DNA from 2 places in the Streptomyces sp. NBC_00086 genome. Region 2 is predicted to be linked to the other one. Evidence: riboswitches for the same ligand, from Rfam matches in the RefSeq annotation. Region 2 holds a riboswitch; the other holds the start of a gene.
What was found. Region 2 has a riboswitch for S-adenosylmethionine ahead of OG276_RS27580 (aminotransferase class V-fold PLP-dependent enzyme). Riboswitches for the same ligand answer to the same signal wherever they lie in the genome.
Positions count from the first base shown of each region.

Region 1: another riboswitch for S-adenosylmethionine. It lies ahead of thrC (threonine synthase); the one in region 2 lies ahead of OG276_RS27580 (aminotransferase class V-fold PLP-dependent enzyme).

Region 1 is NZ_JAPELZ010000001.1:4,480,168-4,487,975, reverse strand. Features, by position in the region: gene OG276_RS20170 (phosphoribosylanthranilate isomerase) at 1-459, opposite strand, end outside; gene OG276_RS20165 (Uma2 family endonuclease) at 583-1,173, shown strand; gene groL (chaperonin GroEL) at 1,276-2,898, opposite strand; gene OG276_RS20155 (cold-shock protein) at 3,267-3,473, opposite strand; gene OG276_RS20150 (MoaD/ThiS family protein) at 3,879-4,157, opposite strand; gene thrC (threonine synthase) at 4,193-5,500, opposite strand; SAM riboswitch class I at 5,518-5,676, opposite strand; gene OG276_RS20140 (glucosyl-3-phosphoglycerate synthase) at 5,875-6,861, shown strand; gene OG276_RS20135 (hypothetical protein) at 6,899-7,808, shown strand, end outside.
Region 2 is NZ_JAPELZ010000001.1:6,079,048-6,086,855, forward strand. Features, by position in the region: gene OG276_RS27555 (heme-copper oxidase subunit III) at 1-319, shown strand, start outside; gene OG276_RS27560 (c-type cytochrome) at 396-1,205, shown strand; gene OG276_RS27565 (Rieske 2Fe-2S domain-containing protein) at 1,202-2,263, shown strand; gene OG276_RS27570 (cytochrome bc complex cytochrome b subunit) at 2,260-3,888, shown strand; gene trpD (anthranilate phosphoribosyltransferase) at 4,101-5,165, shown strand; SAM riboswitch class IV at 5,281-5,397, shown strand; gene OG276_RS27580 (aminotransferase class V-fold PLP-dependent enzyme) at 5,649-7,034, shown strand; gene OG276_RS27585 (Lrp/AsnC family transcriptional regulator) at 7,253-7,534, opposite strand; gene OG276_RS27590 (rhomboid family intramembrane serine protease) at 7,531-7,808, opposite strand, start outside.

The sequences.
Region 1 (7,808 bases), 1.6 Mb from region 2:
GCCCGCCAGCAGCCAGCGGCCCGCCGGCGCGGTGAAGTCCGCCGAGCCCCAGTTCCACGGCTTGCCGGAGCCGGGGTCCGGGGCGTCGAGGAGCAGCAGGTCCTCGCCGTACTCCCCGCAGCGCTCCACGTGCTGCGCCGTGGCCCGCAGCAGGGTGCGGCCCTCCGCGCGCAGCGCCGCGAAGTCCTCCGGGCCCTCCTCGCCGTGCAGCTGCACGCCCCGTACGCCGCTCTCCTCGGCGAAGCGCCGCACCTCCGCGACGGACTGCCCCCGGAACACCCCCACGGTGAGCACCCCGTCCGGCACGTGTGCGGCGAGCTCCCGTGCCGTCACGGCGTCGACCGTACGCGGACTGCCGGGCGCGAAGACGAAGCCGACGGCATCGGCCCCGGCGGCCACGGCGACCTCGACGTCGTGCGCGGTCTTGAGCCCGCAGATCTTGACGAACACATCAGTCATGTCTGCAGTCAACCAAAGGTCGGGGGGCTGGGGCGGTCCGTCCCATAGGCCGGGCACGGCGGTCCGCCCGCCGCTAGCCTGGGACGAGGCACACATTCAGGGGCACAGCACGCCATCCGGAGGATGACGGTGACGATCATGACCGAGCGGGCCACACCCATAGAGGCGCTGTCGGTGCTGCCGACATTCGAGGAGCTCCTGCAGACGGTTGCGGAGATGAACACGCCAGACGGCTTCAAGGCCGAGCTCATCCGGGGGAAGATCGTCGTGTCGCCGTTTTCCAAGCTGCGCTACTACCGGCCCATGCGAGCACTCCGGAAGCAGATCGAGGCCCACGCCCCTGAAGGACACGGCGCGGACACCGCACCCTTCCTCTTCCGGTTCTCGGCCTCCGAGCGCGCGTACGGGCCAGACCTGTTCGTTGCGGATGAGGCGGCCTTCGACGGGGAGGGCCGACACGCGGACGGTGCGGCTCTGTCCCTAGTAGCCGAGTTCACCTCGGTGTCCACGAGAGACGCCGACTGGAACGAAAAACTGGACGTGTACGGCCTGCTCGTCCCCGTCTACCTGGTCGTCGACATGCAGCACTCGGAGATCACCTGCTTCTGGGACCCCTCCCCTCACGGGTACCGCTCCCGCAAGACGGTCTCGTTCGGCCAGCCCCTGCACGTCCCGGAGCCGTTCGACTTCGACATCGACACCACCGGCTTCTAGGCCGTCGCAAACGCCCGAGGGCGGCACCCCCAGCTGGGGGTGCCGCCCTCGGTACGTGATGCGAACAGCCGATCTACCTTCGGGCCGGAGCCCGGGGGTGGATCAGAAGTCCATGTCGCCGCCCGGCATGCCGCCACCGGCAGCCGCGCCGGCCTTCTCGGGCTTGTCGGCGATGACGGCCTCGGTGGTGAGGAAGAGAGCCGCGATGGACGCCGCGTTCTGCAGGGCAGAGCGGGTGACCTTCGCCGGGTCGATGATGCCGGCCGCGATCATGTCCACGTACTCGCCGGTCGCGGCGTTCAGGCCCCAACCGATCTGCAGGTTGCGGACCTTCTCCACGACGACGCCACCCTCGAGACCACCGTTGACGGCGATCTGCTTGAGCGGGGCCTCCAGCGCGAGCTTGACGGCGTTGGCGCCGGTCGCCTCGTCGCCGGTGAGCTCGAGCTTCTCGAAGACCGAGGAAGCCTGGAGCAGGGCCACGCCGCCACCGGCGACGATGCCCTCTTCGACGGCCGCCTTCGCGTTGCGAACGGCGTCCTCGATGCGGTGCTTGCGCTCCTTGAGCTCGACCTCGGTCGCGGCACCGGCCTTGATGACCGCGACACCGCCGGCGAGCTTCGCCAGGCGCTCCTGCAGCTTCTCGCGGTCGTAGTCCGAGTCGGAGTTCTCGATCTCGGCGCGGATCTGGTTGACGCGACCCTGGACCTGGTCGCTGTCACCGGCACCGTCGACGATGGTGGTCTCGTCCTTGGTGATGACGACCTTGCGGGCGCGGCCGAGCAGGTCGAGACCGGCGTTCTCGAGCTTGAGGCCGACCTCCTCGGAGATGACCGTGCCGCCCGTGAGGATGGCGATGTCGCCGAGCATGGCCTTGCGACGGTCGCCGAAGCCCGGAGCCTTGACGGCGACGGACTTGAAGGTGCCGCGGATCTTGTTGACGACGAGGGTGGAGAGCGCCTCGCCCTCGACGTCCTCGGCGATGATCAGCAGCGGCTTGCCGGACTGCATGACCTTCTCCAGGAGCGGCAGCAGGTCCTTGACCGAGCCGATCTTGGAGTTGACGATCAGGATGTACGGGTCGTCGAGGGACGACTCCATGCGCTCCATGTCGGTGGCGAAGTACGCCGAGATGTAGCCCTTGTCGAAGCGCATGCCCTCGGTGAGCTCGAGCTCCAGGCCGAAGGTCTGCGACTCCTCGACCGTGATGACGCCTTCCTTGCCGACCTTGTCCATGGCCTCGGCGATGAGCTCGCCGATCTGGGTGTCGGCGGCGGAGATGGAGGCCGTCGAAGCGATCTGCTCCTTGGTCTCGACATCCTTGGCCTGCGCCAGCAGGGCGGCGGAGACGGCCTCGACGGCCTTCTCGATACCGCGCTTGAGGGCCATCGGGTTCGCACCGGCGGCCACGTTGCGCAGGCCCTCGCGGACGAGCGCCTGGGCGAGAACGGTGGCGGTGGTCGTACCGTCGCCGGCGACGTCGTCCGTCTTCTTGGCGACTTCCTTGACCAGCTCGGCGCCGATCTTCTCGTACGGGTCCTCGAGCTCGATCTCCTTGGCGATGGAGACACCATCGTTGGTGATCGTGGGGGCGCCCCACTTCTTCTCAAGGACGACGTTGCGACCCTTGGGGCCAAGGGTGACCTTGACGGCGTCGGCGAGCTGGTTCATGCCTCGCTCGAGACCGCGCCGGGCCTCCTCGTTGAACGCAATGATCTTGGCCATCTGAAGTGGTCCTCCCGGACAGCGGTGGAGTGCTCCCGGACCGCGCCCGCGCCCGCGACGGACGGCCTGCGTGCCCGGCGGTTTCTTCCCGCCGGACCCTGCGGGCCTCACTGACCCGGTCCTCGTATAGGTAGCACTCTCACCAGGAGAGTGCTAACGCCAATGATTAGCACTCGACCCCCCCGAGTGCAAGCGGCTTCGGGCAACCCGGGATGAACACCCGGACACCGCAAGGGCTCCGGAGCCGCCACGCACGAGGGGCCCGCATCCCGTGTCCAGGATGTGGGCCCCTCGTACATATGCCGTTGTGCCGTCGTACGCGGCCGCTGTGCGTGGCCCGTACGTGTCGGTGGTCGATCGCGGTCGGACTAGCCGGCGGCGAGCTTGACCATGTCCGCCTGCGGACCCTTCTGGCCCTGCGAGATCTCGAACTCGACCCGCTGACCCTCTTCAAGGGTGCGGTACCCGTCCATCTGGATGGCGCTGTAGTGGACGAACACATCCGCACCACCGTCGACCGCGATGAAGCCGTAGCCCTTCTCCGCGTTGAACCACTTGACGGTGCCCTGAGCCATGCCTAACTCCCCTATTACTGGCCCTTGCGCAGGACCGCACTTCGCGGTCCCGGGTCAGAACTTGCGCCGGAACGCCTCGACCGGGGCTGAATGTATCCGCACCGCTGCTGTCTGCAACAGGTCATTCCAACGAGAATTCTGGACACAGCGAAAGTTTGAAATAGGGTGAAAACCCAGAATATTCCAGGGCAACTCGGGCCGGACAAACCGCGCCAAGGGCCCATAGCGCACTTGCATGTTGACTCAATGTCAACCCTCTCGCGGCCCGCTCATATGCGGCGGGCAAGAACAGCGGAGGGGACTTCCCCAACTCTACCGCGCCCAATCAAGCAGAATTGCCCCCTCCGTTTGGTAACGGAGGGGGCAATTCAGTTTCCGCGAGGTCCTACGGGGTCACGCGAAGGCTCAGCAGCCGCCCGCGACGGCGGGGATGATCGAGATGCCGGCGCCGTCCGGAGTGGACGTCTGCAGCCCGCCCTCGAAGCGCACGTCGTCGTCGTTGACGTAGACGTTCACGAAGCGGCGCAGCTTGCCCTGGTCGTCCAGGACGCGCGCGGCGATGCCGGGGTGGCTCGCCTCCAGGGACTGGATGACCTCTTCGAGGGTCGCGCCCTCGGCGGGGACCTCGGCCTGGCCGCCGGTGTAGGTGCGCAGGATGGTGGGGATGCGGACGTTGACGCTCATGGTGCTACTGCCCTTCCGGTGTACAGGTAAGAAGATCAGGCCAGGTTGGCGGCGCGGAACGCGTCCAGGCTGGGGCGGATGGTGGCGGTCTGGCCACCACCTTCGGCCACCGCCTCCAGGGTCTTGAGGCCGTCACCGGTGTTCAGGATCACGGTGGTCAGCGTGGGGTCGAGCTGCCCGTTCTCGACGAGCTTCTTCGTCACGCCGACGGTCACGCCGCCCGCGGTCTCGGCGAAGATGCCCTCGGTCTGGGCGAGGAGCTTGATGGCCTCGACGACCTGCTCGTCGTTGACGTCCTCGACGAAGCCGCCGGTGCGGCGCGCGATGTCCAGGACGTACGGGCCGTCCGCCGGGTTGCCGATGGCCAGCGACTTGGCGATGGTGTTCGGCTTCTGCGGGCGGACCACCTCGTGACCGGCCTTGAAGGCGGTCGAGACGGGCGAGCAGCCCTCGGCCTGGGCGCCGAAGATCTTGTACGGCTTGTCCTCGACGAGGCCGAGCTTGATCAGCTCCTGGAGACCCTTGTCGATCTTCGTGAGCTGCGAGCCGGACGCGATCGGGATGACGATCTGGTCGGGCAGCTGCCAGCCGAGCTGCTCGCAGATCTCGTACGCCAGGGTCTTGGAGCCCTCGCCGTAGTACGGGCGCAGGTTGACGTTGACGAAGCCCCAGCCCTCGCCCAGCGGGTCGCCGATGAGCTCGGAGCAGAAGCGGTTGACGTCGTCGTAGTTGCCCTCGATGCCGACGAGGTCGCCACCGTAGACACCGGCCATGACGACCTTGCCCTGCTCCAGGTCGTGCGGGATGAACACGCAGGAGCGGAAGCCGGCGCGGGCGGCCGCGGCGCCGACGGCGCCGGCCAGGTTGCCGGTGGAGGAGCAGGAGAGGGTGGTGAAGCCGAAGGCGCGGGCGGCCTCGACGGCGATGGCCACGACGCGGTCCTTGAAGGAGTGCGTCGGGTTGCCGGAGTCGTCCTTGACGTACAGCTTGCCGGTGACGCCGAGCTCCTTGGCCAGGTTGGCCGCGTCCACGAGCTTGGTGAAGCCGGGGTTCAGGCTCGGCTTGGAGGCCACGTCCGCCGGGACGGGCAGCAGCGGCGCGTAGCGCCAGATGTTGTTCGGGCCGGCCTCGATGGCGGCGCGCAGGGCTTCCGGGTCGCCCAGCGGCAGGTCGTAGGCGACTTCGAGCGGGCCGAAGCACTCGGCGCAGGCGAAGATCGGGCCGAGCTCGAAGCCGGTACCGCACTCACGACAGGAAAGGCCGGTGGCGGGACCGAGATCGACAGAGGTGCCAGAAGCGTTTTCAACGGTTTCGGCAGAGGTTGCGACAGACTGTGCAGCCATGATGGCGAGGCCCTTTCTCCTCATCTTCCCCATGGCGCACTTCGCCATGAGACGGAATTGGCACCTTCCCTAGCCGGGGACCTCGCTGGCGGCGCTGGAATGCGCGATCGCGAGAACCGACTGGAGGGTTGCCGGGGCTTCAACGGGCCGTGTCCCTCTGCCCCTCTGGATGAGCGGTATGGCACCGGCACACGCGCTCTGTGGCGCGCCGGTGCGTTTGTACGCGGGGACCCCCGGCATGCGGTGGACCTTCGCGTTGTTCAAGACTGTAACCGAAGGCCCGGGTGGTTGAGACAGCCGTCCGAACCGCGAGATGGATCACATTTCGGTCCAAACCCATGATGAACCCAGTGATGAACCAGGGAGTGCTGAAGGTGCTGGAAGAGGTGGAGCGCTGGCTGGCAGACCGCTCCTGGTCAGCCGCCGACCGACCGCTCGGCCAGCTGCTTTCGGCCAAGCGGGCAGCGGGCACCACGGTCAGCGTGGTGCTGCCGGCGCTGAACGAGGAGGCGACGGTCGGCGCGATCGTCGAGGTGATCCGGCGCGATCTGATCGAGGGCCTGCCGGTTCCGCTGGTGGACGAGCTCGTCGTGATCGACTCCGGCTCCACGGACCGCACGGCGGAGGTCGCGGCCAAGGCCGGGGCCCGGGTGGTGCACCGCGACGAGGTCCTGCCGCGGATCCCGGCGGTGCCCGGCAAGGGCGAGGTCCTGTGGCGCTCGCTGCTGGTCACCACCGGCGACATCGTCTGCTTCGTGGACGCCGACCTGCGCGATTTCTCGGCCGCCTTCGTCTCGGGGATCGTCGGCCCGCTGCTGACCGATCCGGACGTGCGGTTCGTCAAGGCCATGTACGACCGCCCCTTCGGCCAGGAGTCCGGCGACCCGGCCGCCCTGGCCTCCGCCAAGGCCCACGGCCAGGGCGGCCGGGTCACGGAGCTGGTGGCCCGCCCCCTGCTCAACCTCCACTGGCCGCAGCTGGCCGGCTTCGTCCAGCCGCTGGGCGGCGAGTACGCCGTGCGCCGCGAGCTGCTGGAGCGGCTGCCGTTCCCGGTGGGCTACGGGGTGGAGCTGGGCCTGCTGGTGGACGCACTGCACACGGCCGGGCTCGACGCGCTGGCCCAGGTGGACGTGGGCGTACGGCTGCACCGCCACCAGGACGGCCAGGCCCTGGGGCGGATGGCCGCGGCGATCTACCGCACGGCGCAGGTACGGCTCTCGCGGGGGCACCTCGTACGCCCCGAGCTGACGCAGTTCGAGCGGGGCCCGGAGGGGTTCGTACCGCACACCTACGCCGTGGACACCGAGGAGCGGCCGCCGATGCTCGACATCGAGGAGTACGCGCGCCGTCGCGTGGCGTAACGCCCGAATCAACCCCTATCGGTCTAATTTCCCTTTCATGGGGTTTATACGTTTCAGACATGTATGGGGATCCGCCCTCGCGGTGGCCGGGGGCGCGGCGCTGCTGATCGGCTCGCTGAGCGGACCGGCCGTCGCGGAGGTGGTCTCCCCCTTCGAGAAGCGGTACGACGAGGCGCTCTACGGGGACTTCGTCACGCTCGGCAACACGGTGATGGGCTGCCCCCAGGCACCGCCCGCCGAGGCCGCCGAGTGCGCCGAGGTCCAGCGGGGCGGGGGCACGAAGAACAACAACGACTTCGTCGCCCGCCCGGTGGACGCGGCCGGGCTCGGGACGGCCACCGGCACCTCCAGCACCGGCCTGCTCACCGTGCCTCCGGGCGCGAAGGTGGCGTACGCGCGGCTCTTCTGGGGCGGCAACAACGGCGCGTACAAGCTCGGCTCGAACCTCATCGAGCGGTGCGACGTCTCCGGCGAGGACGTGCGGCGCGCCCCCGGTGACCCGCTGACCACCCGCCCGGTCGTCAAGGTCGGCTCGGGCGCCGCCCGGCCGGTGACCCTGTCGGACATGGTCGAGGACCCGGCCCAAACGGGCGGCCCGCACTACTACACGGGCGAGTCCGACGTCACCGCCGCCTTCGCGGACGTGGCCACCGGCTCGCCGGTCCCCGTGGCCGTCGGCAACATCTGGGCCCCTCAGGGGCGCGGCTGCGTCGCCGGCTGGTCCCTGACGGTCGTGTACGCGTACCCCGGCCCGAACGAGCACGCCCCCGAGCGGCGCAACGTCTACGTCTACGGCGGCCACGTGCTCCAGCGCTCGACCAGCCCTGACACCACGGTCAAGGTCTCGGGCTTCTACCGCACCGGCGACGGCCCGGTCCGCGCGAGCGCGACGGCCTACGAGGGCGACTGGAACACCAAGGGCGACCAGTTCCGGGTGAACGGCGCGA
Region 2 (7,808 bases):
GACGTGGTTCATCATCACGTTCGTCATGGGTGCGATCTTCATTGGCGGCCAGGTGTTCGAGTACACCGAGCTGGTCAAGCACGAGGGCATGAGCCTCTCGTCCGGTCCGTACGGCTCGGTCTTCTACCTGACCACCGGCTTCCACGGTCTGCACGTGACGGGCGGTCTCATCGCCTTCCTGCTGGTCCTCGGCCGGACGTACGCGGCCAAGAGGTTCACCCACGAACAGGCCACGTCGGCCATCGTCGTGTCCTACTACTGGCACTTCGTCGATGTCGTCTGGATCGGCCTCTTCGCAACGATCTACCTGATCAAGTAGCGAACACGTCGCCGGGCCGAGCCCGGCACTCCATCCAGACACACCGACGCAGAAGATCCTGACACCGGGGTAATCCGTGAAAAAGCTCTCCGCACGACGACGCCATCCGCTGGCGGCGGTCGTCGTTCTACTCTTCGCGCTGGCGGTTACCGGGGGGCTGTACTCCGCCTTCGCGCCCGCGGGCAATGCGAAGGCCGACGAAACCGTCCAGTCCCTCGCCATCGAGGAGGGCCAGAAGCTCTACGCCGTCGGCTGCGCAAGCTGCCACGGAACCGGCGGGCAGGGTTCCTCTGACGGCCCCAGCCTGGTGGGCGTCGGCTCCGCTGCCGTCGACTTCCAGGTGATGACGGGCCGTATGCCCGCCCAGCAGCCCGGCGCCCAGGTGCCGAAGAAGCCCGTCATCTACACCCAGGCGCAGACCGACCAGCTCGCCGCGTACATCGCGTCCCTCGGAGCCGGCCCGATCGTGCCGACCGAGAAGCAGTACGACCCGGCGGGTGCCGACATCGCGAAGGGTGGCGAGCTGTTCCGCAACAACTGCGCGCAGTGCCACAACTTCACCGGCGAGGGCGGCGCACTGACGAACGGCAAGTACGCCCCCAACCTTGAGGGTGTCGAGCCGAAGCACGTCTACGAGGCCATGCTCACCGGCCCGCAGAACATGCCCTCCTTCCCCGACAGCACCATGCCGGAGAAGCAGAAGAAGGACATCATCGCGTACCTCCAGCACGTCAACGGCGAGAAGTCGACCAGCCCCGGTGGCCTCAAGCTCGGTGGCCTCGGCCCCGTCTCCGAGGGTCTCTTCGGCTGGATCTTCGGACTGGGTGCGCTGATCGCTGTCGCCGTCTGGGTCGCGGCCCACACCGCTAAGGCCAAGAAGTCATGAGTAGCCAAGACATTCCCGAAGAGAAGCACCTGCCGAGCGAGCAGGTCGACGCGCACCACGGTGCCGCGGCAGTGCCGGACGGCGACCCGTTCGCCGACCCCGGTCTGCCGGTCCACCGGCCGCGGATCCAGGACATCGACGAGCGGGCCGCGAAGCGCTCCGAGCGCACGGTGGCCTTCCTGTTCACCCTGTCGATGCTGGCGACGATCGCCTTCATCGCCTCGTTCGTGATCCTGCCGGTCGACAAGATCGTCTACATCTTCCCCATCGGGAAGGTGAGCGCTCTCAACTTCGCCCTGGGCGTCAGCCTCGGCGCGGCCCTCTTCTGCATCGGCGCGGGCGCGGTCCACTGGGCCCGCACCCTGATGTCCGACGTGGAGGTCGCCGCCGAGCGCCACGAGATCGCGGCCCCGCCCGAGGTCAAGGCGCAGGTCATGCAGGACTTCGCGGACGGCGCGCGCGAGTCGGCCATCGGCCGCCGCCCGCTGATCCGCAACACGATGTTCGGTGCGCTGGCCCTGCTGCCGCTCTCCGCCGTCGTGATCCTGCGCGACCTGGGCCCGCTGCCCGAGGACAAGCTGCGCAAGACCATCTGGGCGAAGGGCAAGATGCTCATCAACCAGAACACGATGGAGCCGCTCCGTCCGGAGGACATCGTCGTCGGTTCGCTGACCTTCGCCATGCCGGAAGGCCTGGAGGAGGACGCGCACGACTTCCAGACGCAGATCGCCAAGGCCGCCCTGATGATCGTCCGCATCCAGCCGGAGAACATCAAGGACAAGAAGGAACTGGAGTGGTCCCACGACGGGATCGTGGCCTACTCCAAGATCTGCACCCACGTCGGCTGCCCGATCAGCCTGTACGAGCAGCAGTCGCACCACGTGCTCTGCCCGTGCCACCAGTCCACCTTCGACCTCTCCGACGGCGCCCGAGTCATCTTCGGCCCGGCTGGTCACGCGCTCCCGCAGCTGCGGATCGGCGTCAATGACGAAGGTTTCCTCGAGGCGCTCGGCGACTTCGAAGAGCCCGTCGGTCCCTCTTTCTGGGAGCGCGGATGAGCACTGCCACCGAAACCAAAGAGCGCAAGGCTCCGGCCGGCGAGCGCGTAGCCGACTGGGCCGACGGCCGGCTGGGCATCTACAGCCTCGCCAAGGCCAACATGCGCAAGATCTTCCCGGACCACTGGTCCTTCATGCTGGGCGAGATCTGCCTCTACAGCTTCATCATCCTCATCCTCACGGGTGTGTACCTGACGCTGTTCTTCCACCCGAGCATGAACGAAGTGCACTACGACGGTTCGTACATCCCCATGCAGGGTGTCGCGATGTCGGAGGCCTTCAAGTCGACCCTGGAAATCAGCTTCGACGTCCGCGGCGGTCTGCTCATCCGGCAGATCCACCACTGGTCGGCGCTGATCTTCATCGCGGCGATGCTCGTGCACATGATGCGCGTGTTCTTCACCGGCGCGTTCCGCAAGCCCCGTGAGGTCAACTGGGTCTTCGGCTTCCTGCTGCTGGTCCTCGGCATGTTCACCGGTTTCACCGGTTACTCCCTGCCGGACGACCTGCTCTCGGGCACCGGTGTCCGCTTCATGGAAGGCGCGATGCTGTCCGTGCCGATCGTGGGCACGTACCTGTCGTTCTTCTTCTTCGGCGGGGAGTTCCCCGGCGGCGACTTCGTGGGCCGGCTCTACTCGGTGCACATCCTGCTGCTGCCCGGCATCATGATGGGCCTGCTGGTGGCCCACCTGATCCTGGTCTTCTACCACAAGCACACCCAGTTCGCGGGCCCCGGCAAGACCGAGAAGAACGTCGTCGGCATGCCGCTGCTCCCGGTCTACATGGCCAAGGCGGGAGGCTTCTTCTTCCTGGTCTTCGGCGTCATCGCGCTGATCGCGGGCATCGCCTCGATCAACCCGATCTGGGCGCTCGGCCCGTACCGTCCGGACCACGTGTCCACCGGTGCGCAGCCCGACTGGTACATGGGCTTCTCCGAGGGCCTGATCCGTGCCATGCCGGGCTGGGAGATCAACCTGTGGGGCCACACCCTGGCCCTGGGCGTGTTCATCCCGTTCACGATCTTCCCGCTGGTCCTGGCCACGATCGCGGTCTACCCGTTCATCGAGTCCTGGGTCACCGGGGACAAGCGCGAGCACCACATCCTGGACCGCCCGCGCAACGCCCCGACCCGTACGGGCTTCGGCGTGGCATGGCTGACGTGGTACGTCATCCTGCTGATCGCCGGTGGAAACGACATGTTCGCGCAGTACTTCCACCTGTCGATCAACTCGATCACCTGGTTCGCCCGCATCGGGTTCTTCGTCGGTCCGGTCATCGCGTTCATCATCACCAAGCGGATCTGCCTCGGCCTCCAGCGCCGGGACCGGGACAAGGTGCTGCACGGTCGCGAGACCGGCATCATCAAGCGCCTGCCGCACGGTGAGTTCGTCGAGGTCCACGAGCCGCTCTCGCAGGGCAAGCTGCACACGCTCACCTCGTACGACCAGTACGAGCCCGCCGAGATCGGCCCCACGGTCGACGAGAACGGTGTCGAGCGCAAGGTGAAGCCGCTGGAGAAGCTCCGCGCCAAGCTCAGCAAGGGCTACTACGGGGAGAACAACCAGATCCCGAAGCCCACGGTCGAGGAGTACAAGGAGATCCAGAGCGGCCACGGCCACCACTGATCTCCCGCATCACGGCTTCACATGCTTCACACGCTTCACGCAGTACGCACCACGCATGACTGCTTGAGGGACTGATTTCGGTCAGTCCTGGTGTCGCCACGGCGAGAGCCCCGTCCAGTGTCTGGACGGGGCTCTTTGCCGTCCCCGGGGCTGGATAGGCTGAAGCCCTTCCCATTCGACGTGGAATCCTCGACGAGCAGCAGGAGCGGACCATGAACCTGGTGACCCCGGCAGGCGGCGACAGCGCGGCGGCCCGCGGCTGGCCGGGCGTTCTGGAGGCCCTGCTGACCGGCCGCGACCTCGGCGCCGACGACACGGCCTGGGCCATGGACAGGATCATGCGCGGGGAGGCCACCGACGCCCAGATCGCCGGCTTCGCCGTCGCGCTGCGGGCCAAGGGGGAGACCGTCTCCGAGATCAACGGCCTGGTCCGCGCCATGTACGAACACGCCAACCTGATCGAGGTGCCGGGCCGGACGGTGGACATCGTCGGGACCGGCGGCGACGGGGCCAAGACGGTCAACATCTCCACGATGTCGGCGATCGTGGTGGCGGGTACGGGCGCCAAGGTCGTCAAGCACGGCAACCGGGCCTCGTCCTCCGCGAGCGGCTCCTCGGACGTCCTGGAGAAGCTGGGCGTCAACCTCGACCTCACCCCCGCACGGGTCGTGGAGGTGGCCGAGGAAGCCGGGATCACCTTCTGCTTCGCGGTCAAGTTCCACCCCGCGCTGCGGCACGTGGCGGCGGCCCGCCGGGAGCTCGGCATCCGGACCACCTTCAACTTCCTCGGCCCGCTCACCAACCCGGCGCGGGTCCGCGCGCAGGCCACCGGTGTGGCCGACGCGCGGGTGGCCCCGATCGTCGCGGGCGTCCTGGCGGAGCGGGGCTCCTCGGCGCTGGTCTTCCGCGGCGACGACGGGCTCGACGAGCTCACCACCACGGCGACCTCCCGGGTCTGGTGGGTCCGCGACGGCGAGGTCCGGGAGCAGGGCTTCGACCCGCGCGACATCGGCATCCCGCTGGTTCCGGTCTCCGCCCTGGCCGGCGCGGACGCCTCGTTCAACGCGGACGTGGCCCGGCGCCTGCTGGCCGGCGAGACCGGCCCCGTGCGCGACGCGGTGCTCCTCAACTCGGCGGCGGCCCTGGTCGCGCTGGACCCGGGTACGGGCACCCTGGAGGAGCAGCTCGCCGCCGGTGTCGTACGGGCGGCGGAGTCCGTGGACTCGGGCGCGGCCCGGGCGGCGCTGGCCCGCTGGGCGGCTGCGAGCAACGCGTAGCCCTTGCGGTGGATGGCCATTGCGACGGGATCCGGCCATGATCCGACAACGACCCCGGTCCGCCATGTGGACCGGGGTCTTGCGTTCGGAAGATCATGTGGCAGGATGCTCCTCAGGTCACGAGTGACAGCGTTTAGGCCCCGGCTTGCTGTCCGGCAACCCTCCTTCCGTGGCGGGGTGCCCCGGGTGATGACCAGGTCGTAGGCAGTGAGGTCTACGGCAAGCGCGGATCCCTCGAACACCAGGGGTCCTGGTCTTCTGAGGAGCGTTTTCCGTGAGCAAGCGAATGCGATAGGGCGACTCCGCCCCTTCTTCACCCCTCGGAACAGGGTCACTTCCGCGTACCCGCAGCACACCTGCGCACTACGCCGGCCGATCCGCTTTCCGGGGCACTCCCGTACCCCGAACGGCCGCAGCGCCGTAGCCGTGTCGGCGGACGGGCACACCGAAGCCATTCACACCTGCCTGCCGGGAGATACCGCCATGTCCGCAACCCTGAACGCCGCCGCCACCGCCAACGCCGCCGCCGTCGAGCCCGCCTGTGCCGAGCCGCTGCCGGTCCTGGGCCGTGACGTCACCGTCCCGCTCGTCACCGGCGGCGAGGTCACCTACGCCGCCCTCGACTACGCCGCCAGCGCCCCCGCCCTGCAGCGGGTCTGGGACGACGTGGCCGCCTACGCCCCGTACTACGGCAGCGTCCACCGCGGCGCCGGGTACCTCTCGCAGCTCTCCACCGACCTGTTCGAGCAGAGCCGGGTCACGGTCGCCGAGTTCCTCGACTGCCGCCCCTCCGACCAGGTGATCTTCACCCGGTCGACCACCGACTCCCTCAACCTGCTCGCCGCGGTGCTCCCGGCCGACTGCCAGGTCTTCGTCTTCGAGACCGAGCACCACGCCTCGCTGCTCCCGTGGACGAACGCCCGGGTCACCTACCTCAACGCCCCCCGCACCCCGGACGAGGCCGTCGCCACCCTGGAGCGCGCCCTGGCCGACCGCGACCCCTACGGCCCGGCGCTGGTATGCGTCACCGGAGCCTCCAACGTCACCGGCGAGCTGTGGCCCGTCAGGGAACTCGCCGCCGCCGCGCACGCCCACGGCGCCCGCATCGTCCTGGACGCCGCCCAGCTGGCCCCGCACCACCCCGTCTCGGTCCAGGACCTCGACGTGGACTGGGTCGCCTTCTCGGGACACAAGCTCTACGCGCCCTTCGGCTCGGGCGTGCTCGCCGGCCGCGCGGACTGGCTCCAGGAGGCGGACCCGTACCTCGCCGGCGGTGGAGCCTCCCGCAAGGTGGCCCGCCGCGAGGACGGCGGCGTGGACGTCGAGTGGCACACCACCGCCGCCCGCCACGAGGCCGGCTCCCCGAACGTCATCGGCGTCTACTCCATCGCCTCCGCCTGCAAGGCGCTGAACGAGGCCGGCTTCGAGAACCTCGTCGCCCGCGAGCAGCACCTCATCGCCAAGGTCCGGGGCGGCCTCGCCGAGGTCCCGGCGGTCCGCGTCCTGTCCCTCTTCGGCGACGACGCCCCGCGCGTGGGCGTGATCTCCTTCGTCGTCGACGGCTGGAACAGCTCGCACTTCGCGGCCGCGCTCTCCGCCGAGTACGGCATCGGCGTCCGCGACGGCCTGTTCTGCGCCCACCCGCTGGTCCGCACCCTGCTCGGCAGCGAGCCGCAGGCCCAGGGCGAGTGCGGAGCCCCGGAGGCGGCCCCGGGGGAGCGCTCGCTGAACGCGATCCGCGTCAGCTTCGGCGCCGGCACCCCCGACGAGCACGTCGACCGCTTCGTCCGCGCCGTCAAGGAGCTCGTGGCGGACGGCGCCAAGTGGCAGTACCGCACCGAAGAGGGCCGCTGCGTCCCGGCCGTCTGACAGGCGTGACCGCGGGGGCCGGCTGCCCTGCGGGGGCTGTCCCCTACCCGCCCTTCCACCGTTCCCAGGGCCCTGCCCTGACCCGGTCCTCAAGCGCCGGACGGGCTGGAGGGGTCCCGGGCTGCGCCCGGACCCCCTGGGGCTCCGCCCCGGACCCCGCGCCTCGAACGCCGGCGAGGCTGGATTTGCCCGGCCGGTGTTCCCCGGCCGGCCAGGCCCTACGCGTCGAGGCCGATCGCGAAGGCCGCTTCCAGGTCGTGCTGGGAGTACGTGCGGAACGCCACGTGCGTGTCCGTCGCCTCGACGCCCGGGATCTTGCTGATGCGGCCGGGGATGATGTCGGCCAGGTCCTCGTGCCGGGGGACCCGGACCATCGCGATGAGGTCGTACGTACCCGTGACCGAGTAGACCTCGCTGACGCTGTCCAGCGCGGCGATGGCCTCGGCGATCTCGGGGATCCGGTCCACGCTGGTCTTGATGAGCACGAGTGCGGTGATCACGGTTGGCTGTCTCCCTCGCCTACTGTCACTGGTCGACCCACTCTAGTCCCACCCCGGTAGCGGGCCCATGCGTAGAGGAAGCCCACCGAGAAGCCCACCACGTGGGCCAGATAGGCCACTCCGGGGCCGCTCGCCGCGCGGTGTGCGGCCAGCCACTGCAGGCCGAACCAGAACATCAGCACGATCCACGCCGGGAAGCGCAGCGGCAGGAAGAACAGGAACGGGAACAGGCTCGTCACCCGTGCCTTGGGGAACAGGTACAGGAAGGCCCCCA